One region of the Oceaniserpentilla sp. 4NH20-0058 genome, then DNA from elsewhere that is predicted to be linked to it. Evidence: predicted binding sites of a transcription regulator. Region 1 holds the regulator's gene; each other region holds the start of a gene.
The links. The regulator FNR, encoded in region 1, switches genes on or off when oxygen is low (the NO sensors DNR and NnrR bind a similar motif). The targets are predictions, from matches to a motif close to TTGATNTANATCAA.
Positions count from the first base shown of each region.

Region 2: a site for FNR is predicted at 4,632-4,645, ahead of clpB (ATP-dependent chaperone ClpB). Genes of this name have one in related genera too.
Region 3: a site for FNR is predicted at 2,204-2,217, ahead of ABWV45_RS07760 (HP1242/YdcH family protein). Genes of this name have one in related genera too.

Region 1 covers NZ_BAABWE010000001.1:486,116-493,792, reverse strand. Annotated here, with positions in the region: gene ABWV45_RS02275 (polysaccharide deacetylase family protein) at 1-721, opposite strand, end outside; gene ABWV45_RS02270 (DNA-J related domain-containing protein) at 697-1,269, opposite strand; gene ABWV45_RS02265 (prenyltransferase) at 1,335-2,372, shown strand; gene greB (transcription elongation factor GreB) at 2,369-2,848, shown strand; gene ABWV45_RS02255 (hypothetical protein) at 2,905-3,333, shown strand; gene ttcA (tRNA 2-thiocytidine(32) synthetase TtcA) at 3,338-4,315, opposite strand; gene ABWV45_RS02245 (hypothetical protein) at 4,404-4,904, opposite strand; gene fnr (fumarate/nitrate reduction transcriptional regulator Fnr) at 5,036-5,821, opposite strand; gene ABWV45_RS02235 (sulfite exporter TauE/SafE family protein) at 5,916-6,584, opposite strand; gene ccoS (cbb3-type cytochrome oxidase assembly protein CcoS) at 6,588-6,788, opposite strand; gene ABWV45_RS02225 (heavy metal translocating P-type ATPase) at 6,800-7,677, opposite strand, start outside.
Region 2 covers NZ_BAABWE010000001.1:52,601-60,277, reverse strand. Annotated here, with positions in the region: gene ABWV45_RS00270 (chemotaxis protein CheV) at 1-509, opposite strand, end outside; gene ABWV45_RS00265 (EAL and HDOD domain-containing protein) at 614-1,837, shown strand; gene clpB (ATP-dependent chaperone ClpB) at 1,937-4,558, opposite strand; gene ABWV45_RS00255 (DMT family transporter) at 4,703-5,557, shown strand; gene ABWV45_RS00250 (substrate-binding periplasmic protein) at 5,625-6,395, shown strand; gene ABWV45_RS00245 (acyl-CoA thioesterase) at 6,450-6,893, shown strand; gene ABWV45_RS00240 (YceI family protein) at 6,928-7,506, opposite strand; gene eutC (ethanolamine ammonia-lyase subunit EutC) at 7,584-7,677, opposite strand, start outside.
Region 3 covers NZ_BAABWE010000004.1:239,278-246,954, reverse strand. Annotated here, with positions in the region: gene ABWV45_RS07770 (ABC transporter permease) at 1-814, shown strand, start outside; gene ABWV45_RS07765 (ABC transporter ATP-binding protein) at 811-1,824, shown strand; gene ABWV45_RS07760 (HP1242/YdcH family protein) at 1,889-2,134, opposite strand; gene ABWV45_RS07755 (TonB-dependent receptor) at 2,243-4,327, opposite strand; gene ABWV45_RS07750 (hypothetical protein) at 4,317-5,567, opposite strand; gene ABWV45_RS07745 (hypothetical protein) at 5,720-6,016, opposite strand; gene ABWV45_RS07740 (multidrug effflux MFS transporter) at 6,280-7,482, shown strand; gene ABWV45_RS07735 (ion channel) at 7,564-7,677, opposite strand, start outside.

The sequences.
Region 1 (7,677 bases):
GTGACTGAAAATCATTACTGATGTTGATTGGGCCTGATTGTTGCGAGAATGAGATAAAATTTAGCTCGCTTAATAGTTGTTTGAGGGCTTCATCAAACTCACCATATGGGTAAGCGAAATAGCGATTTTTAATGCCTAACTTTTCAACAAGACGGTTCTGAGCCGTTAATATATCCCCTTGAATACGTTGCTTCCAATCTAGTTGTGTTTCGTTGTCTATTTTTTTCAATAGGTGCAAATGTTCTTGGCTGTGATTAGCGATTGTGGCGCCTTGTGTTTGCATTTCTATTAAGTTTTCCCATGTCATGGTGCTGCCATGTTGCTCGTCAATGGCCAGCGGATTGACAAATATAGTAAAAGGCAAGTTACGCGCTTTTAATAGTGGAAAAGCGGTTGTGTAAATTGAGTCATAGCTGTCATCAAAAGTGATGGCCAATGTTTTTTGTTTAAACCCAATTCCTGAGTGTAACCCTTCAATCACGTCAATTAGGGGGAGCACCTGAAAGCCTAAATCATCAATAAGCTGTAGGTGTTCGGCAAAGCCTTCCGGCGAGATACTGGTGCTTGGAGGTGTGGCTTCACTGACATGGTGATACTGCACAATCACTGCGTGATGGTTAGGGTTAACCGTTTTAATTGTACCTTCAGTGGTAGCAACAACACTTTGACTAAAAATTGTGAAAAAAATAGTTAAAACTAAGGGTAATACTGCTGTAAACATTGAACTGCCTGATGAATTTCAATAAGAGTATCGGCATCGCCACCGCGGTCGGGGTGATGTTGCATGGCTAATCGACGATATTGCGTTTTTATGGCTTTAGAGTCAATTGGCTCACATAGACCAAGAGTATCCAATGCTTGCTGTTTTTGGCTGTCATTGAAATAGTGCTGCCAGAAGTTATCTAATAACTTAATGACATCGGTTTCTGTGGTTTGATTAAGGTGGTTTAAATCTAAATAGAAGATTGCAAGAGGATCAAATTGAGATAAATTACGGCTGGTGGTTGGTCTAAGCCGTGTGCATTCAACACGAACTTCAATACTGGAAATTTCAAGTGAATATTTGTTGTGTATTAAGGTGTTCAGTTGCAGTCTATACAAAGCGTTATAAATTAAAAAATGGGCCCTAAATAATGATAATGGCGTTGACAGTGCATTGGTGGGGATTCGCCCAAGGTTTTTTAAGTGAAGAATGATCTCATATTCTTTACAGATCTTTTTTTCTAAGATAAATGTTTCTATCTCTTGGCTCAAATCAAAATTAAACATACAGTATTTGCCACAATGATCTCTTACTAGCTTAGCTGATAAGTGGCTTGATTATAAGGAAGCATATGGACCAATTACGCATACCTAAAAGTAGTGGTGAACTTGACGTTTTATTGTTAACGGGTGAGTACCAGAATACAGCAGGCTGGGTGGCTTTATCAGAGCACAATCAAGAGGTTTTTTTTACTCAAGTGAAAAGCGACCCGCCATCGTGGCTTTATCGCTGGTTTAAAGCCCTACGCGCTATTAGCTTAACCGCTACTATCATGCCTGCAATAGCCACCGTTTTTTTATGTTTAGTGCTAGACGCTCATATTCAGTGGTGGGTTTTAGTACCAGCACTAATAGCCATGGTGTTACTGCAAATATCCGTTAATTTATTAAATGATGTTGAAGATTATCTAAAATTGATTGATCTGCCAGATACCCTAGGAGGAAGTGGCGTGATTCAATCGGCATGGCTTACAACAAAACAAATCCGAAATGCAGGTTGGGGGTGCTTTGTTCTAGCGGGTTTATTGGCTTTGCCTGTGTTTGTCGTTGCGCCCAGTATTATTTTGTTATGTGCCTTGCTGGCGGGAATAGGGGTCATCGGTTATTCCAGCAAGCCATTTGGGTTTAAATACAAAGCACTTGGAGATGTTTGGGTATTTCTTTTATGTGGGCCTGTACTGACTGCTGGAGTGTCACTGGCGGCCACTGGCGTGATTCAACCTGCAAGTTTGTTACTGGGATGTTTCTTTGGTTTGCTTGCGGGGACGATTTTAAACGCAAATAATATCAATGATATAAATGTCGATAAGAAAGCAGGGGCGATTACAATAGCAGGGAAATTAGGGCTTAAAAATGCTTCTGTATTACAGCTGTTGTATTACGTGGGGGCTTTTGGGGCTTTGCTAATGGTGGCTACTCTTATTCATTTATCCTTGTTATTACCCTTACTGGCATTACCCTTGGTCATCAAACATCTTAAAGTGCTGTTTTTAGCTCAATCCAGTGAAGACCCTAATTTGAACGAAATCCGTTTTGACGCGGCTAAAATGCATTTGTTAATGAGTGTACTCATGTGTATAGGACTGTTGCTCACTTGGGGTTGGTTTTGAAAACTCAACTAATTACTGAGCAAGGGTTTGCTGCATTAAAAGATGAGCTAGACCACTTGTGGCGGGTATACCGCCCTGAGATTACTCAAAAAGTTACGTGGGCTGCCAGTTTAGGGGATCGCTCAGAAAATGCGGACTATAAAGAAAACAAACGAATTTTAAGGCAGATTGACTCTCGGGTGCGTTACTTGAGTAAATGCATTGAAACCTTAAAAGTGGTGCCTTACTCCCAACAACAAGAAGGCAAAGTTTTTTTTGGGGCCTATGTGGAAGTTGAAAATGAACAGGGAGATACAAAACAGTTTCGCATTGTTGGCCCTGAGGAGATTTACTCTGGCAGTCAAAATATTTCTATCGATAGCCCCATGGCGCGAGCCCTTTTAAGTAAAGAGCAAGACGATGAGGTAGCTGTAAAAACGCCCTCTGGCTTACAAACTTGGTTGATCAATCACGTTCGTTACCAACCGTTTGACTAACCTAGCGCGATAGCCTGTTTGAACTAAGCTAAATATATTAAATGAGGATTTAATATATGCGCGGGCTTATTTTTTTGTTGTGTCTGTTTTTATCTATTAGTGTACAGGCCAAGACTGAAAGTCAAACCATTGAACAGGTGTTTAGGCTTAGCCCTGTTATCTATGATGTAAAAGGCATGGGGAATTGGAAAACAGCTAAGCATTCTGGGCAAATTCGCTTGGTCATCACCCGTTCGGATAAGCAAGATGAGATGTTTCTACAGTGGGTGCAATGGAATGAAAAAGGCCCAGAACTTATAAAAAGTACGGTGGCCATAAAAGAGATTCAGCAAGCAGGGCGCTTTAAGGTGATGTTTATTCGCCGAGAAAGCACAAATGGTCAACGGAAAATCATATTAGGGCTTGAAAACCTGCACGATAAACTATCCACACGAGCCATTATTCATGTGGATGGAATTGGGCGCTATCGCTGCGTGTTAGAGTAAAAATTTACCCTTTAGTAGGGTCTGCTTCAATGGATAAGTTAATGGCGTTAATTAGGTTGTCTGGTTTTAACCTAGGCGGCATTTGCGCAAATTCACCCACTCCTTCTATGATCTGCGCTTCGGCATATTCATAATCATCGCGTTGTTGGCTGCGGTCTATTATTAGGTTCTCAAAATCAAATAACTGGGTATCAGCCAATTGAGATGGCGCGATATTTTGTAGTGCATTGAATACTTGCTGAACCCTTCCTGGGGTGTCTTTTTCCCATTGAGCCAACATGGCCTTAATATTTTGACGTTGTAGGTTTTCTTGGCTGCCACATAAGTTACAAGGGATAATTGGGTAATTCTTAGCTACAGAAAATTCACTAATATCGCTTTCTTTGCAGTAAGCAAGAGGACGAATTACGATGTTGCGTTTGTCGTCACTGAGCAACTTGGGAGGCATGGCTGCAAAGCGTGCCCCATAGAACATATTTAAGAACATGGTTTCTACAATATCGTCCCTGTGGTGTCCTAGTGCAACTTTATTGCAGTTAATATCTTCAGCAAAACCATAAAGTGTGCCGCGACGTAAACGCGAACATAAGCCACAGGTGGTGCGTCCTTCTGGTACTTTTTCTTTTACCACTGAGTAGGTGTCACGATTAACGATGTAGTATTCAATATCTAATGTATCTAAATAACTTGGTAGAATATGCTCAGGAAAGCCCGGTTGTTTTTGGTCTAGGTTCACGGCAACTAATTCAAAGTTCACCGGCGCACTGCGTTGTAAACTGATTAAAATATCCAACATGGTAAAGCTGTCTTTACCACCAGAAAGGCACACCATAATGCGGTCGCCTTCTTCGATCATATTAAAATCTGCAATAGCACGACCCACGTCTCGACGAAGGCGTTTTTGCAACTTATTAAATTCGTTCTTTTGTTTTTTTTCTTCGACTGATTGGGCAGACGCAGAGGCGTCAACGAACTGGACCATTATTAAACCTAGCTAAGGGGTATTCTGGCGCGGATTTTAGCCTAAATGAAACCAATTTGCCCATGATATAGGGTTATAAAGCCTAAGCTTAATAAGCAAAGGCCGAAAGAGCAGGTGGATTGTGAATAGCATTGTAACGACTAATGTAGTCTTCTAGCGGGCCTTGGGGGCGGCTATGGAAGTGCTTGCGCCAGTATTTAGCCATAGCAGGTAAGTCAGAAGCTTCTGGCAGTGTGGCGTCTTTACGGGCGTAAATCAGCCAAGCAATGGCGGTGGCATAGCGCAAATTAGTGGTTAATTCTGTATGAGGGTCTTTTAAAAACTCATGCTGACTCGCCAGTCCACGTACTTTGCTGGCGAGGTCTGGCTTGGTCGCTAAGTAGTTATCCCACAGTAACTGATGGGTTCTAGGGTTGATGTGATATACCCCAAGCCCTTTTCCTTGTTGTTGGTTTAATTCATAGCCCAAGCCCGACTCTACAGCGGCGGTACCTAATAATAAGGTTTCTGCTGACAGCGAATATTGCTCTAAATATTGTAAGGTGGGGCGAATCACCAAGTGCCGAAGATCATTTGGGCACAGTCCCATGGTGGTGTCCTTGCATCTAGCGTGTTTGTATTTCTAGGCCAATCCTGAGAAAGATAGTTATACATTAGATGCAATTAGACAAAATGCAAAAAAAATACTTGCATTTTGTCTTTTTCTTTTATTTCAAGGGGTTAGTTTGATTGCTTGGGGTGCAGTTGGCAATCGGATTGGTCGCTAACAGTGCCGGCCAATGTATTGAGTTCATCCAAATTCAATAATGTGACTTCTTTGCTTTCTGTTTTGATGAATCCTTTCTTTTGAAAGCGGGTAAATATACGGCTCACCGTTTCAACGGCAAGACCTAAGTAGTTGCTAATGTCCACGCGTGACATGGCTAAGCGGAAGGTACTGGCTGAAAAGCCTCGACGCTCAAAACGGCTACTAATATCTAATAAGAAGTAAGCCATGCGCTCATCGGCTGTTTTTTTAGAAAGCTGTAACATCATTTGTTGGTCTTGACGAATTTCTCCACCCATATTGCGCATTATTTGTTTGCGAAGACCCGGAATCTCGTCACATAGGGTTTCTAGTTTTTCTAGGGGCAGTTCGCATACGGTAGTGGTTTCTAGTGCTTTAGCAGAAAGTGGGTATACGTCTTCGCTGTAACCAGATAAACCAACCAATTCACTGGCTAAATGAAAGCCAGTAATTTGTTCTTCACCACTTGGTGCAACTGTGAAGCTTTTGATGGTTCCTGTACGAATGGCATAGATAGCTTTAAATGGGTCACCTTGTTTAAACAGCAGCTCACCTTTTTGAATAGGGCGGCCACGTTTGATCATTTTATCAAGGGAGTCTAAATCGCCTTTCTCTAGGGCAATCGGGAGACATAGCGAGCTTAGACTACAGGTGCTGCAGTGGGTCTCATTCGGCTTGCTGGTGGCCAAAAAATGTACTGTTTGGTTGTCCTTAGACATCTCGCTCTCCTAATGACCTGTGTGTTGCGATGGAGTGACAGGTGACTAACAAGTCGGGAATACTCGTCAATAGTATGATTTATGTCAAGGCTTGTCAGTGGTTAATTTGAAGGATAGGGGCTACAAGCGTCCAAATACCAAAGCCAATGATACCTAGGCCTACAAAAGCTTTTACAAATACATTTTGTTTAAAGCGATTAATTTGGCCAGTGAAGGCGGCTAAACTTAATAATGCAGGCATATTTCCAAGGCCAAATGCTACCATTAAGCTTGCGCTATGAAGAGGATTGGCCGCCACTAAAGCCCAGCTTAAGGTGCTATAAACGAGTCCGCACGGCAGCAATCCCCATATGAGACCAAGTGCGATAGCTTGTTTTATATTGCTAATAGGGATGAGTGAACGGCTGAGGGGTTGAATACGCTTCCACAAACCAGAGCCAGCTTTCTCTAGCCATAGTAGTGCTTTGCTTGAGCCTAAAATATAAATGCCCATTAAAATCAGCAATACACCGGAAATTCCTCTTAATACTTGTCCTGCATAATCGTGGGTTTGTGACAGCCAAAGCCCCGCAAAGCCTGCTAACAAACCGATTAGGCCATACATACTAATGCGACCAAGGTGATAACTTAGCTGCAACTTTATGCTTTGTTGACCTGTATTAACCGATAGTGCACCGACAATACCTCCGCACATGCCCATGCAGTGTAAACTGCCAAATATACCTAGCAGGAAAGCAGTTAAATAAGAAAGCGGCTCAAGCATGGTTTAGTTATCTTGCTTTGAATCTTTGGTTGATTCAGCAGTATCTTCTTTTTTCGCTTCAGGAGTATCTTCCTCAAATAGAATGCGGTGGGCTGGACTATCTAGATCATCAAATTGTCCGCCTTTGTTTGCCCAAAAAAAGATGGCCACACCGCTGGCTATAAACAAGAGCGTAACGGGAACGGTGATAAATATGATTTCCATATGAGTCTCGGTTATTTAGGTAAGGTGTTTAAGCGAAGGGCATTAAACACCACGACTAATGAGCTGGTGGACATGCCAATGGCTGCAATGTAGGGCGGAATAATCCCCAATGCGGCTAATGGCAAAATACTACTATTGTACAGCAACGCCCAGAGTAAATTTTGCTTAATTATGCGCTGGGTTTTATGAGCTTGTTTGATTAACTGGCTGATGCGTTTTAGCTGGTTATTAACCAGAATCACATCCGCGTGGGTTTTGGCCAAGTCACTGGCACTGCCAATGGCAATAGAAATGGGTGCTTGGGCCAGTACCGGTACATCATTAATACCATCACCAATCATAATGGTTACATCACTAGGATCTTGTTTGGCCAAATAGGCTAATTTACCTTGGGGACTGACACCTGATTGAAAACGATCAATCTTCAACTGGTGCGCAATATCTTGTACGTGTCGGCTTTGATCACCACTTAAAAGCTCACATTCAAGTGACAGTTGTTTTAATTCTTGAATGGCTTCATAAGCGTGCGGACGAATTTCATCACTGAGTAAAAACCAAGCCAGTAGGTGTGTGTCGTTTGCAAGTGCGACCCAATGGCCATCATTCGGTGGCGTAGCATCAAGGCCCACAAATTGAGCTGTGCCGATTTTATAGGGGATTTGTTCAATAATACCGCTGATACCTTCCCCTGGGTGATTCATTACATCGGATGCAGGTAATATCTGGTCGTGTTGAAAGGCGCTGGCAATGGGGTGCTGGCTGTGTCGCTCAAGGCTGGCCGCTATTTGAAGCGGGTTTATTTGGCAGTGGTTTAATTCAATGTTTTTTTCGATGGTGAGCTGGCCTAAAGTTAGCGTACCTGTTTTATCGAATAAAATACGACGACTTT
Region 2 (7,677 bases), 430 kb from region 1:
AGATCAACCACATCATCGCTAATGGTCGTTTCATATGGGACAATTTCTGCCAGTACCTTCTCAACGTCTATAATTTCAACAATTTTGTCATCTACTTTTGTGATTGCTGTTAAATAGTGTGATTTACCCGTCCCCTTGGGGGGAGGCATAATTTCTTCCCAGTTCATATTTACAATACGTTCAACCCCAGCCACCAAAAATGCCTGAACTGTACGATTATATTCAGTAACAATCATCGTCGTTTCATCTGTCATTTTAATTGGGCCCATACCAATGGCATGGCTCAAATCCACAACAGGTAAACTATGGCCTCTTAAATGGGTCACCCCTCTTACAACTGGGTGAGAATCAGGAATATTCGTTAAATGAGTCATCCTTAACACTTCTTGGATCTTAAATACATTTATGGCATAAGACTGCCCACGACCAAAGTGAAACAGCAGCAGTTCCAAGCGATTTTGACCCACAAGCTTGGTTCTTGAATCCACATTTGAAAGTACACCCGACATACAGACCTACATATTTTCTCAACTATATTATTGAGTGTAGCTTAAGGTACAGGTTTGCCCACTTTCAGCTAAACTGATTATAAGATTGATAGCTAAGAGCCTCTATGAATAATCGAGATCATGTTTTATTGGCTAGACAGCCCATATATAACAAAAAGCTTGAAATTCATGCTTATGAGCTACTCTTTCGTAGTAATCCAGTAGCCGACTCTGCCAGCTTCACATGTGGAGACAAGGCAACTTCGCAAGTTCTGCTTAATGCGTTTGGAGAAGTAGGCTTAAGTGCTATCTGCGGAAATCACAAAGCCTATATTAACTTTACGAAAAACCTTATTCTAGAACCCCCACCTTTCGATCCATCACAGTTTGTCATAGAAATCTTAGAAGACATTGAAATAGATCAAGCGCTAATCAATGCACTCAGTGATGCTAAAAAGAATGGTTCGTCTTTAGCCTTGGATGACTTTATTTTAAATCATAATAGTGCACCACTACTGCATATGGTTGATATTGTTAAAATTGATGTGCTCGCCATGAGCCGACAGCATATAGAGAGATTTGCTAAGGCATTTATACCACGCAATATAATATTATTAGCTGAAAAAATTGAAACCCATGAGATGTTTGAATTTTGTAAAGATATAGGTTTTGAATTATTCCAAGGGTATTTTTTAAGTAAACCACAAAATATTGAAGGTCATTCAATTCCTGAAAATAAAGCCATTGTGCTTAAACTTCTAAAAGATATTCAAAATCAAAACATCAACGCATCTAACCTTGCTGAAACCATCAATCAAGACCCTCAGATTAGCTATAAACTTTTAAAGCTGGTCAATTCTGCCGCATTTACACGAATGCAAACTTGCACATCATTACAACAAGCCATTACCCTTTTAGGGCTAAAGCAATTAAGAAGTTGGGTGACATTAATAGCTCTTGGCAATTTAGAAGACAAACCCGTAGCCTTACATCAAGCCAGCTTAGAACGTGCTGTAATTTGCAGGCGGCTTGGTGAGAAGCTCGGAGAGCATTCAGTATTCGATTATTATACCGTTGGTTTATTCTCACTATTAGATGCTTATTTTGATCGCCCTTTACTCGGTATTATAAAAAGTCTAAACCTCCCAGACTCCATGATAAAAGCAATTACAAACGAACAAGGTAAGTTAGGCTTAGCATTACATAGTGCCAAGTGTTTTCAAACAGGGAAATTAGATGAACTTAAAATAATAGAATTAGAAAAGTACAATCTTTGTATTACTGATATCAATCAATTGTACAAAGACTGTATAGTAGAAAGTGATGCCCAAAGTATTGAACTAAAATAGAATACTGTTAACCCATACATCAAGTACGCAACATTAATGCTTTTACATACAAGATGTACAGAAACAGCTAAATCTCAATCAAATAAGACTTAAACTTCATTATTGAGTAACAGCCTGTTTAGCCTCAAAGGAGAATGCATCTCCATCAATATTCACTTGGATATTATCCCCACTTATAAATTTACCCGAAAGAATATCCTGAGCAAGTGGATTTTCTATAAAGCGTTGAATACTACGGCGTAGAGGTCGAGCACCATATACTGGATCAAAACCTTGGGCCACTAAACGATCTATTGCATCATCTGACAACTCCATTGTTAGCTCACGCTCTTTTAGTCGCTTGCGTAACTGATCCAATTGAATATCAGCAATACCTCGAATTTGATCACGCATAAGCGGATGAAATACAACCACTTCATCTATACGGTTAATAAATTCAGGTCTAAAGTGCCCTCCTACAATCTCCATAACCGCTGACTTCATGTCTTCATATTCACCTTCTGATTGTTCTTTACCTTCATTATTTTGACTTAATGTTTGAATCACATCACTGCCAAGATTTGAAGTCATAACCAGCACTGTATTTTTAAAATCGACAGTACGACCTTGTCCATCGGTTAGTTGGCCATCGTCAAGAACTTGCAACAAGATATTAAATACATCTGGATGTGCTTTTTCCACCTCATCCAATAAAATAACACTATAAGGTTTACGACGAACATGCTCGGTTAAGTATCCACCCTCTTCATAGCCTACATAACCAGGAGGCGCACCAATTAATCGGGCAACACTGTGCTTCTCCATAAATTCTGACATATCCACTCGAATCATGGCATCTTGAGAATCAAACATGAAGTTAGCTAATGCTTTACATAATTCAGTTTTACCCACACCAGTAGGGCCTAAGAATAAGAAGCTACCATTTGGTCGACGTGGGTCACTTAATCCGGCTCGACTACGACGCACTGCATTCGATACTGCTTGAATAGCATCGTGCTGACCTACAACATGCTTATGTAGTTCGTCTTCCATGCGTAATAATTTTTCACGTTCCCCTTCAAGCATTTTCGAAACTGGAACTCCAGTCCATTTCGATACTACTTCAGCAATCTCTTCATCGGTAACTCTATTTCGAAGTAGCTTGAATTCACTACTGCCTTTAGCGACCTCTTCCGCTGAGTCAATTTGTTTTTCTAACTCGGGGATTTTTCCGTATTGCAGCTCTGACATTCGCTGTAAGTCACCAGCCCTACGCGCTTGTTCCATTTCAACTTTTGCCTCTTCGAGCTGTTCTTTGGCTTGCTTTGAACCTTCTAATATAAGCTTTTCTTTTTTCCACACCTCTTCAAGGTCAACATATTCATGACCTAGGCGGTTAATTTCTTGGTTAATTTCACTTAAACGTTTTATGGAACCCGCATCATTTTCTTTATTTAATGCTTCTCGCTCAATTTTCAATTGAATTAAGCGACGTTCTAAACGATCCATGTCTTCTGGTTTACTATCGATTTCCATACGAATAATTGAAGCGGCCTCATCAATTAAATCAATTGCTTTGTCTGGCAATTGTCTATCTGTAATATATCGATTTGATAATTTAGCCGCTGCGATTATGGCACCATCTAAAATTTGCACCCCATGATGAATTTCATAACGTTCTTTTAATCCACGTAATATAGCAATGGTATCTTCTTCATTTGGCTCATCTACAAGCACCTTTTGAAAACGTCGTTCAAGTGCCGCATCTTTTTCAATATACTCTCGATATTCGTCTAAAGTAGTTGCACCTACACAATGTAATTCGCCACGACTCAATGCAGGTTTTAGCATGTTGCCTGCATCCAATGCACCGTCCGTTTTACCAGCACCAACCATTGTGTGAATCTCATCAATAAACAAAATAATATTACCTTCTTGTTTACTGACTTCTTTTAATACATTTTTTAAACGCTCTTCAAAATCACCACGGAATTTTGCACCAGCCAGAAGTGAACCCATATCTAATGATAGGATTTGTTTATTGCGCAACCCCTCTGGCACCTCCCCGTTTACAATACGTTGAGCCAAACCTTCAATAATGGCCGTTTTACCAACACCTGGCGACCCTATTAAGACAGGGTTGTTTTTGGTCCGGCGTTGAAGTACTTGAATTGTGCGACGAATTTCATCATCACGACCAATGACAGGGTCTAGCTTCCCTTCAGCAGCACGCGCCGTTAAGTCCACTGTAAATTTATTAAGTGCTTCGCGGTTATCTTCTGCATTTGGGTCATCAACAGATTCACCTTGGCGAACAGTATCAATAGCTCGCTCGATTTTTTCTTTATCTAATTTACAATCTGCTAATACTTTTCCAGCTTCGCCTTTATCTTCTAGGGCTGCCAGTAATACAAGTTCGCTCGAAATATATTGATCGCCTCGCTTTTGCGATAAACGATCTGTCAAATTTAATATGCGACCCAACTCAGGTGATAAACTTAAATTACCATCAGGAGAAGTCACCTTGGCTAAGCTTTCTAGCTTTTCATTAAGTTTACTTTTTAATTGATTAACCTGAACATTCATACCTTGGAGTAATGGGCGAATTCCGCCTGGGGTTTGATCTAGGAGTGCCAACAATAAATGCAGAGTATCAATTTGATTATGGTCGTGGCCCAAAGCCAAAGATTGGGCATCAGACAATGCTTGCTGCAAGCTACTAGTAAATTTATCCATTCGCATTTATGAAATCCTCTTACATATTATGCTTGCATTAGTAATGGTGGCGGCATTGTCTTTTTCAAGTGGCCAACCCTTGACCTACATCAAAATAAGTTAGTTTCTGTATAATAGCTGGCCTTTCATGATCTTTCGAACTACCAGAATATGCCAAACAATGTGATTCAAGGTGCCCTGCTTATACTTTTAGGTGAAGGGTTACTCTCTATTATGGGGGCGATCATTAAATATCTAAGCAACGATATGCCCACTGAGCACATTGTATTTTACCGAAACCTTTTTGGTTTAATCATGCTTGTACCTATCATTCTGCATAGCGGTGTCTCGCAACTTAAAACGAAAGTTATGCATTTGCATTTAGTTCGTGCTGGTGTTGGTCTCACGGCAATGTACGGGTTCTTCTATGTCATCGCTAATATGCCGCTAGCAGAGGCTTTTCTTGTTAAGCTAACGAGCCCATTTTTCATGCCAATTGTAGCCGCCATATGGCTTGCCGAGACCATTAAACCTAAAACTGGGTGGGCTATAGCCATCGGTTTTATAGGTGTCATGTTTATTCTTAGGCCCGGTACGGAAGAGTTCACCCCTATTGCCCTAATAGGCTTACTTTCTGCAGCACTTGCCAGTACCGCAAAGGTGTCTATTCGTCGTATGAGTATGACTGAATCCAGCGTGAGAATAGTGTTCTATTTTGGCGTCATTAGTACAGTGTTGTCTGCTATACCACTTATTTGGAGCCCATACCTTCCCAGTTTAGAATTACTACCTTGGATAGTATTAATGGGTCTTGTCGCCACTTGTGGGCAATTAGCCCTTACTCGGGCGTATCGCATCGCCAATCCGGGCCAAATAGGGCCTTATGTTTATAGCTCAGTGATTTATGGTGCCGTACTTGGCTGGGTATTTTGGGGGGAAACCCTAGTTTTAACCACCATAATTGGCAGTGCATTAATAGTCACCGCAGGAATTTGGAATGCGAGTGGTAAAAAGCAAACAAACTGAATCACAATGAAACTAGCTGTTTAAATTATAAGTGCTAGATTTAATCATCATGCTAGTAAAAAATTTTATGCTAAATATACGCAAATTAGCTATTTTTAGCTTCGTCTATCTATACGCCACCTTAGCCCAAGCTACACCTACGACTATTAATGTTGGCGGGTATCTATTCCCGCCATTTGTACAAGTAAATAACGCATCAGTAAGCGGCTTAACACTCGATTTAATTGAGCTTTTTAACAATACTCAATCTGAGTACAATTTTGAATTCATATTAACCTCCCCTAAACGTCGCTATCGTGATTTTGAGCGTGGTTTATTTGATGTTCTCTTCTTCGAAAATAAAAACTGGAGTTGGCAAAAATACGATTTAAATGAAAGTATGGTTTTTCTATCTGGTGGCGAGGTATTTATTGCAAACCTTCATAACAATAGAAACCAGACATATTTTGATGATCTAGGGGATAAACAGCTAGTGGGAATTTTAGGTTACCACTACGGATTCGCCAATCATGAAACTGATATACAGCACCTAAAGAAATCCTTTAACATACGTTTCGTCAATTCTCCTCAAACCGTTATTAGTCAAGTAATCTCTGGTAAATCAGATATCGGCATATTGACGTATTCATACATACAACAGAAAATAAAAAATAATCCAGAATTAGCATTAAAACTGCTCATCTCAAATAAATTTGATCAAACCTACCAACACAAAATTATAATGAGAAACAACAATTTAATAACAACAGAGGCCATTAATCGTCTATTAATGAAAGTATTAAACGATGGTTCATTAAATTCACTGCTAAACAAATACGGATTATCCCCTCTAAAATAACCATTGTCTTTTATCTACAGATCCTTAAGAATCAAATAAACAAAGGAATTCACCATGGATAAAGATAACTTTAAGCAAATCTACCCTTTCCATATCAAACAAGATGTCATCTGGGGGGACATGGATGCCTTCAAGCATGTTAATAACACTGTGTATTTTAGGTATTTTGAAGGTGTAAGAATGGCGCTTTTTGAAGTCACCTCGGTTATTTCAAATATGAATGCCACACAAATCGGACCAATCATGGCTAGCATCCAATGTCAGTTTAAAGCCCCCTTAAGCTTTCCAGATAAAATATTAATCGGTACAAGAATCAAGGAAATTGGGGCAAAAAAATTTACAATGGAATATGCTGTATTCAGCGAACTACAAAATACTATTGTTTCAACTGGTGAAGGGCTGATTGTTTTTTATGACTATAAATCAGGTAAAAGTACAGAAATACCGAATAATATTAGAAGAAACTTCAATGATACTTTAAATAGTAGACACCATTAAAAAGGGGCTAACAGCCCCCTTTTAAATCTAAGTGCTATTTTTTCGTAAACAACAAATCAAAAGTAACAGGGACATCTAAACTTATTGATGAGAGATTAGCCACTTTACGAAGTGCTTCTACACCCTCAGCCAAGCCATAATCACCCGCTTTGATGAGCAAAGGTTCCACGCTTAACACTTGTACTTTATTCGCTGATTTTTTCGTAACCTTAACATTAATCGATACTTCTTTATGTATACCGTGTAAATGTAAGGTAAGTTTTAAAGTTTCAGTATAAGACTGACCTACAGCTAGGGCATTTGTTTTAGCGACATCAACATTACCCTTAACACGTGCCCCTGAAAACTTACTCACATCAAATAATAGAGTATCAAGGCGTTCATTACGTATCTCTATGTTTGTTTGTGCGCTAGCTAAATTAATATCAATCGTCGCACGACCATCCTTTAATACTTGACCTGCAAATTCTTCAAATGTGTGAACTTCGACTACATTTTCTTTTTTAGTAGAGCTAAATGTAATTTTAGATTCATCCTTACTTAGCACCCAATTAGCAAATGCCGCTGGTGACGCTAATAAAGCTGCCATTGTTAAAATAGAGATTAGTTTCATTTTACCCCCTTAAGTTATTTTTGTATTACTGTGATATTCAATTATATCCTATCACATACTGAACATTCACAAATTAATTACGTTGGTTCTACGTTTATTAAGAAGTTCACACTTTCACATAGCATGCTCTCCTCACCTGCAACTCGTTCTTTCAAGTCAACCCCACTAAAT
Region 3 (7,677 bases), on a different contig from region 1:
AGGCCAGCAACCACTGCAACGCTTGCCGGTTACTCGGACTAAGAATATGAGTATATGGCTAGTATGTATGAGTATTCTAGCACTGGGGTTTGTGATTCCGGTTTTACACCTTGTGGATTATGCCTTCACTTACTTCAAGCAAAATTGGCAGGCTGATTTATTCAGCCACAGCCAAAATACCTTTGTATTGGCCGCTTTAGCGGCGCTAATTTGCATGGTGGTTGCATTACTGCTTAACGCCCAACTTAGGTTTACGACGTCTAAACTTAATCAAGTTGCCATCAGTTTAGGGTCTTTAGGATATGCCATTCCAGGAACCGTACTGGCCATTGCTATTTTAATCCCTCTTGGAGCGTTGGATTTAGGGCTACATGAGTTAATGACATGGGCAGGACAAGACAGCCTAGGTTTATTGTTCTCAGGTAGTGGCTTTGCTTTATTATTAGCATTTATGATCCGTTTTATTGCCATTGCCAATGGCAGCCTGCATAGCAGTTATCAACAAATCAGTCCCAATTTAGATTTAGCCGCCAGCACACTAGGCAAGCGTAAATTTGAAGTGTTCCGCTGGATACACGTTCCATTAATTCGCCCTATGGCGATCGCCGCTTTTTTATTAGTGTTTATTGAATGTGTGAAAGAATTACCTGCCGCATTGTTATTACGTCCATTTGATTTTGAAACCCTATCGACTTATGTGTATCAACACGCCAGTGACGATCAACTTGAACACGCGGCACTCGCCTCATTATTAATTATTGTTGTTAGCTTGTTACCCATTGCCTTGTTAAGTCGCACCCAGAGGATGCCATGAGTTCACCTGCATTAAATATTGAAGACTTAAGCGTATACCTACAAGGTAAAATCATTCTCAAGGATTTTACCCTCTGCCTCAATCAAGGCGAAATTCTGTGTTTGTTGGGTCCAAGTGGTTGCGGTAAAACGACAGCATTAAAAGCATTGGCTGGACTATTAGAGGCCAAACACGGCACCATACATTTATTTGACCAAGTGCTAAAACATAACCGTTTTGAGCTGCCACCGGAACAGCGTGACATTGGTTTTATATTCCAGGATTACGCCCTGTTCCCTCATATGAGCGTGGCGGATAATATTGGTTTTTCGCTCAAGTCTTTAAACAAAGAAGCGAGAAACACAACTATTCAACAAAACTTGGATCTAGTGAATTTAAGCCATCTAGGAGAACGCTTTCCTCATGAGTTAAGCGGTGGCCAGCAACAACGAACCGCTGTGGCTCGCGCATTAGCCAAACGGCCAAAATTACTCTTAATGGATGAGCCTTTCTCAAATATCGATAGCCAGATTAAATACAAGCTAATGGCCGAACTAAGAGAGATTCTCAAGCAATCGCAAATCACCTGTATTTTTGTCACTCACAGCAAGCAAGAAGCGTTTCATTTTGCGGATAAAACGGCCATCTTAAATAACGGTAAAATTGAGCAAGTGGATAACACCCAAGTTATATTTGAGCGCCCTAAAAACACATTTGTTGCTCAATTTATGGAGGCTGGAAATTTAATCGAAAGCAAGCACATTCCTGCTGCATTATTTTTACAGCCGATTAAGAATGAAGCATCCGATGATTGGTTATTATTACAAGAAAATGGCTTTAAATTAGTTGATGAGTCAGTAGGTGTTAAAGGCTTGGTTATAGACAGTGTGTATATAGGTCACAGATACAGAAACCACATTCAATGCGATGGCTTTAAGTTGTGGTTAGAAACCTTGCAAGCGCTGAACACTGACGAACATATTAACATTCAATATCAATTGACACCGTTAGTGCTTGCCAATAACGCGTAAATCAGAAGCAGGCTCGATTCTTATTTTTATTTTTTGAGCCTGAATCATTTACTACAAAACCGTATTAGCCAGATAGAGCATTAAGCATTCCAAGCATTTCATCTTTAAGATGCAAACGTTGCAGTTTCAAACCATCAAGATATTGGTCTGATGTGTTCTCCACCCCTTGCTCTATACGATGAATATCTTTATCTAAGTCATGATATTCATTAAATAAACGGTGGAAATGCATGTTGTTGATTTTTAAGTCGTGGATTAGTTCTTTATGCTCTGGAAGCTCATTGGCTAAACTGTGATTTTCAATTGGCATTTTTGTAACCCTCTGTTATGAGTTTTAAAACCTTATGTCTTCATTCTAAAACTCATATCAAGCTAGCTCTTGATTTGCATCAAGAAAGCCGTAAATGGGGTAAGCTATTTAAAAAGAATAATTGGCCCCTATAGTGATATTTCTTCCTATAATTGGACTATATTCCTTTAAGTAACTTACATGGTTACGACCAAATTGATCAGTTATATTGTAAGCTTTTAAATACAGTTTCACGGATTCATGGTCATCTAAACTGAATTCGTAAGACCCATAAGCATTCACAACATAATAATCTGCACTGCTACTTTCATTCTCCGCCACATCCGACTGTTGCGCATAGTATTTTACATCCGCCGATACTTGCCAGTGGGTTTGAACAAACTTAAAGCCAGTACTACTGGTGAATGGCGGAATACGTGGCAGGTTTTTATTAACCCCTTCTTTAAGTCGTGCTTGCACAACATCCCCACGTACAAACCACTTCCAATCGTCTGTTAGTTCATGATCGAATTGCCATTCGGCACCAGTAAACCGTGCATCTCGCTGTTCATGTCGGTACACAGGATCACCATGATTTGGGTCTACTAAGTTTTTAAGCTCATTATAAATATAACCATCGAAGTCATAATAATAAACCGCACCTTGCAGCTGGTAGTGCTCCCCTTGTTGTATCCACGTTACATCCACACTGTATGCTGTTTCTAAGTCCAGATCCCCGTTATCCAATTGAAAACTGAACGTAGCATGATGATCACCATTCCAATACAACTCATCTGCACTGGGTGCTCTTTGTGAGCGAGAAACACTCACCCCTAGTTTGTCTTTATCAAAACGCCACGTCATAGCGGCACTTAACGAAGCGGAGTTAAATTGTTTGTCATCATAATAACTGGCGGTTTGACGGTAAGATGTACGAATGGATGTAGGGTCCGCTTCAATAGTACGCTGATCGATACGGGCCCCTAACTCTAAAATGCCCAAGGCCCAGTCACGCTCCATTACCCAAAACATGCCTAAATCTTGAGTCTGGGTTAGTGGCATTGGCGTATCATGGGCAAACAAGTAACCTCCGTTCAAGCCATTGGTTAAGTTTACTCCTTGGGCACCGTCCCAACTTACCTGACTGTAATCCGGAATGGCTGTGCAGCCTCCATGGTCGTGACACACTTGCAAGTCCTGCCATGCCCAATGCACACCAAAACTGGCTTGCCACAAGCCCAAATTAGGCATACTAAGTGTGGTTTTGAATTCGCTCGCTGTTTTGTTAAACAAACCCACAGCGATGTCACCCAAGTACTCCCCATGTTGGTAATCAATATAAGTGAATTGGGTTTTCACCTCTTGGATACCCTTAATGGGGGAATACACGATACTTTGCCCGTCTAAACGAACTTGGCTTGGGTTAACGCTTGCGCGATCATTATCAGGGTTAGGTACCCCATACTCGTAATCCAGCACCGACAACGCAATTCCATGTGCATTACCATTGTCTGACAGGTAATTCACACCAAGGTTAGCACCTTGGCTATCGCTAGCCGTATTTTCAATAGTAGTGCCATTCCCTGCTTTGAAATTGTCACTGCTGCGATTAAAACCATCCAAATGCACAACCCATTGATCCTGAGCGGCATCTAAACTAGCTTTAACCTTCGTACCTGCATCAACACTACTAAACGCACTTTCAACGTGGCCATGCCAAGGCTCCAAGGCTGGGTATTCATGAAAACGGGCGTCAGCCATGTTCACTACTCCACCCATGGCACTGCTACCATAGCGCAAGGTGTTTGGGCCATAGATCACTTCTATTTGTTTTGCATTGGCTGCATCCACCATGGGCGCATGATCACTGCTCATGGCGGAAACATCGGCGCTATCGGTGCCATTAATGGCCATTTTCACACGGTTTCCGCCAAGGCCACGAATCACTGGTCGCCCGACACCGGCACCAAAGCTGGCGTTAGAAATACCAGGCAAGCTGGAAAGAATATCTCCTAAGGTATCGCCGTTTTGCCCATGAATGTCATCTTCATTCATAATTTGAATAGGTTGGGCTACGTCATTCAAGGCTTGCCCCGATGCCGTTACCCGAACTTCTTCTAGTACAACTTCTTCTGAAAATGCATGACTGCCTCCTATCAGCACAAGGCTGATAGAAGCACAGAAAATGGCATGGATTAATCGATTAATGCTCATGCTCACCTTCTTCTATTTCATGGAAGATAACCATGTTATGCACATCATTTACGGTTAAATCAAAGCGTTCATGGACGTGGTAGCCACTTGGGTTACTCTCGACGTCATCCACATCAATTTCATAACCTTGTTGGACGCTGTTATCTACAACAATGGCGGTTTTAGCAGCGACCGCCATGATCAAATCACCACATTCAGTTGCACTAGATTCATCTAATACAATATTTTTTAAGGCTTCGCCTTCGTGGTTAAGTACTGCAAAATGTCCATTTTCACTCAGTGCTAAAACATCTTGAGATTCACTATCAAGTTGTAAGTCACAAATATTTTGTGAGAAATCATGAGTTACGTCTTGTGAGCCTGTCACTAATTGAATGTCACCCGTTGTTTCATCTAATTCTACGATGGCATAGTTACTGGTACTGGGTTCATACCCTACAATGACACCCCCTTTTGCTCGCCACTGATAGTTTGCCCCTGTGCCATCTAACGTAAGTACTGAGTCTGTAAAGGTATGCTCGGTTTCGCTTTCTTCGATGACTAGGGCAACAGAGCCTGCTTCACAGGCTACTACCACTAGCTCACCGGTTTGACCGTGACCACTTGGGTTAGCACATGTAAAGTTGGTTTCCTCGGTTGTACCTTCATAAAGCAAAGCATCTACACCATCAAAAAGCAGTTTAAGGTCATGCTCTTCATCTAAAATAAGTGCTGGATACGTTTCCACCACAGACAAATCAGATGTACCTTCAGAGGCATCTGTGATGGTTTCAAGGTCATCATATGCCACAAAGACAGAGCTACCAGAATCCAGCATCGAAAAGTGACCATTGGTGGTGATCACTTGGCTTGCGGTAAGAGAAAAATCAATAACATGAGCTTCCTCTTCATGTTCACCTTCCTCATGCCCTTCTTCCTCATGTTCACCCTCTTCCTCATCTTCATGTAAGCCATGAACAAAGTTAACGGTGTCGCTAGCAAGTACGGCGCTATAAGCACCAGTTTGGCTAAGCACTAAGGTTGCGCTATTGTCTGCAGCTGCATCATCCAATGCTTCCAGCTCGCCTTCTTCAAGTAACGATAACGTACTGGTATTGGCTTGCGACACGAGGATCGAGATTTCATGATCATGTTCATGCTCATCATCTATCTCATTGTTGCTATCATCACTACTTCCACAACCAGTTAGCGCCAAGGTAGCAATGCTTACCCATAGTAAATTTTGATTAAATACTTTCATTTTAAAATTCTCTAAATCTTTATATATAACGTAACGTCCAACTGACAACAGCCGATGAATTTATTGGACACTACAAAACGGCCCGTCTTCACGAGCCGAACTCAAATAACAGACACAACAAGACTGCGTCTTAATTTAATGATGCATAGGATTTAAAGAGAGGTTGGGGGCGCGCGGGCTTGTTGTTTTTCAAGTTGAGATAACACCAAAGAGACTGGGGTAAAAGTATGCTGCTCTATGGCTTGTTTTGTGGCGTTGCATTCTGTGGTGTCTGTAGTAGTGGCTGCACTGCCATCCAACACAAACATGGGGCAATCCATCGTATGGTGGTGATCTAATAACTGATCATGCACCAACTGCAAGCTGCCACTAATTAAGATAACCAGTGTCAGCACAGATGCAAACATAGCATTATGTTTACGCAGCTTTTGTAATAGATAGGATTTCATGGGCCCAATGATACTTTTTACGCCACATTGCATCAATGAATAAACCATGGCTTATGTGTAAAGGATTGTAAGGATTCCCTATTTATAGCCACTTAGGCTTGAATATTACTTATTGATCAACCTATGAGTTAGATTTATAACCTAAAGATAAGCCTTCCCACTAGCCCTCATATTTACGCAATAGACTATCCTAAAGCCAGCACTGACAGACTCAGTCAAACTATGCTTTACTCAGCGTCCTTATTTTTATGTACATAAACCACATGACAGCCAAACAACCTAGTCGTTTAGAATTTATCTGCTTAATGGCCGCCCTTATGTCCATGGTGGCTCTATCCATTGATGCCATGCTTCCGGCGTTAAATATAATTGGCGCAGACTTATCAGTTATAAACCCTAATGATAACCAGTTGGTTATCTCTATGATTTTCCTAGGTATGGGTCTAGGCATGATCTTTTATGGCCCTATCTCTGATTCTTTTGGCCGAAAGAATGCCATATACCTTGGTACGGGTATTTTTTTAGTCGGTTGTTTGATTTCAATTTTTGCACAAGATTTTGACCAAATGTTATTTGGTCGAGTATTACAAGGGTTTGGCGCGGCCTCTTCACGGGTGGTCACTATTGCCATTATGCGTGATAAATACGAAGGCCCAGAAATGGCCAAAGTTATGTCACTCATGATGATGGTATTCATCATGGTGCCTGCCCTTGCCCCTTCTGTTGGTCAAATACTTTTAATATTTGCTGACTGGCATTGGATATTCATTTTATTATTTGTGTTTGCGCTTGTATCTACCCTTTGGCTACACCTGCGTCAAGAGGAAACCTTAACCCCAGATAAGCGCATCGCCTTTTCATTTAAACAAATTAAATTAGGCATGTTAGAAACCCTTAAGCATCCTGAGTCCCGCACCTATACGTTAGGAGCTGGCATCATGTTTGGTGCGTTTATTGGTTATCTCAGTTCGTCGCAACAAATTTTGCAAATACAATACGAAACTGGCCAATTATTTTCGCTGTATTTTGGAGTGCTTGCCTTAGCCGTTGGTTTTTCATCGTTTGCCAATTCTAAATTAGTCATGCGAATGTCCATGCAAACCCTATGCATAATGGCTCTAGCGGTTATTTTAGCGGCATCTATTTTGTTTTTAGTATATGCACAATTCAGCCAAAGCCATCCGGGGCTTTTAAGCTTTATGCTATATATGATGTTGACGTTTTTCTGCTTTGGCATTTTGTTTGGCAATTTCAATGCTCTTGCCGTACAGCCGTTAGGACACATTGCGGGTGTGGCAACTTCGGTGATTAGCACCGTTCAAATGCTGATATCGGTTGTTGTGGGCACCTACATAGGCCAGCAATACAACGGCACCGTCATTCCTATGGTCATAGGTTTTATTGCCGCCAGTGGCATAACATTAGCTCTATTAATTTGGATAAGAAAAAAGCAAGCTAACAACTGATAAATACATAAATGCCAAATAAAACAGCCCAAAATAATTTCTCTGGCTGTTTTATTTGGCATTTATATTTGTTCTATCTTGTTACTGTGCTGCGTCTAAAATCTTTTGCTGAAAGGCGTGCTGAAATGCATCGTGAACCATTTCTGGGGTGGGTACATCATCACTTTTAACGAGGATAATCACAGATTGTGCATA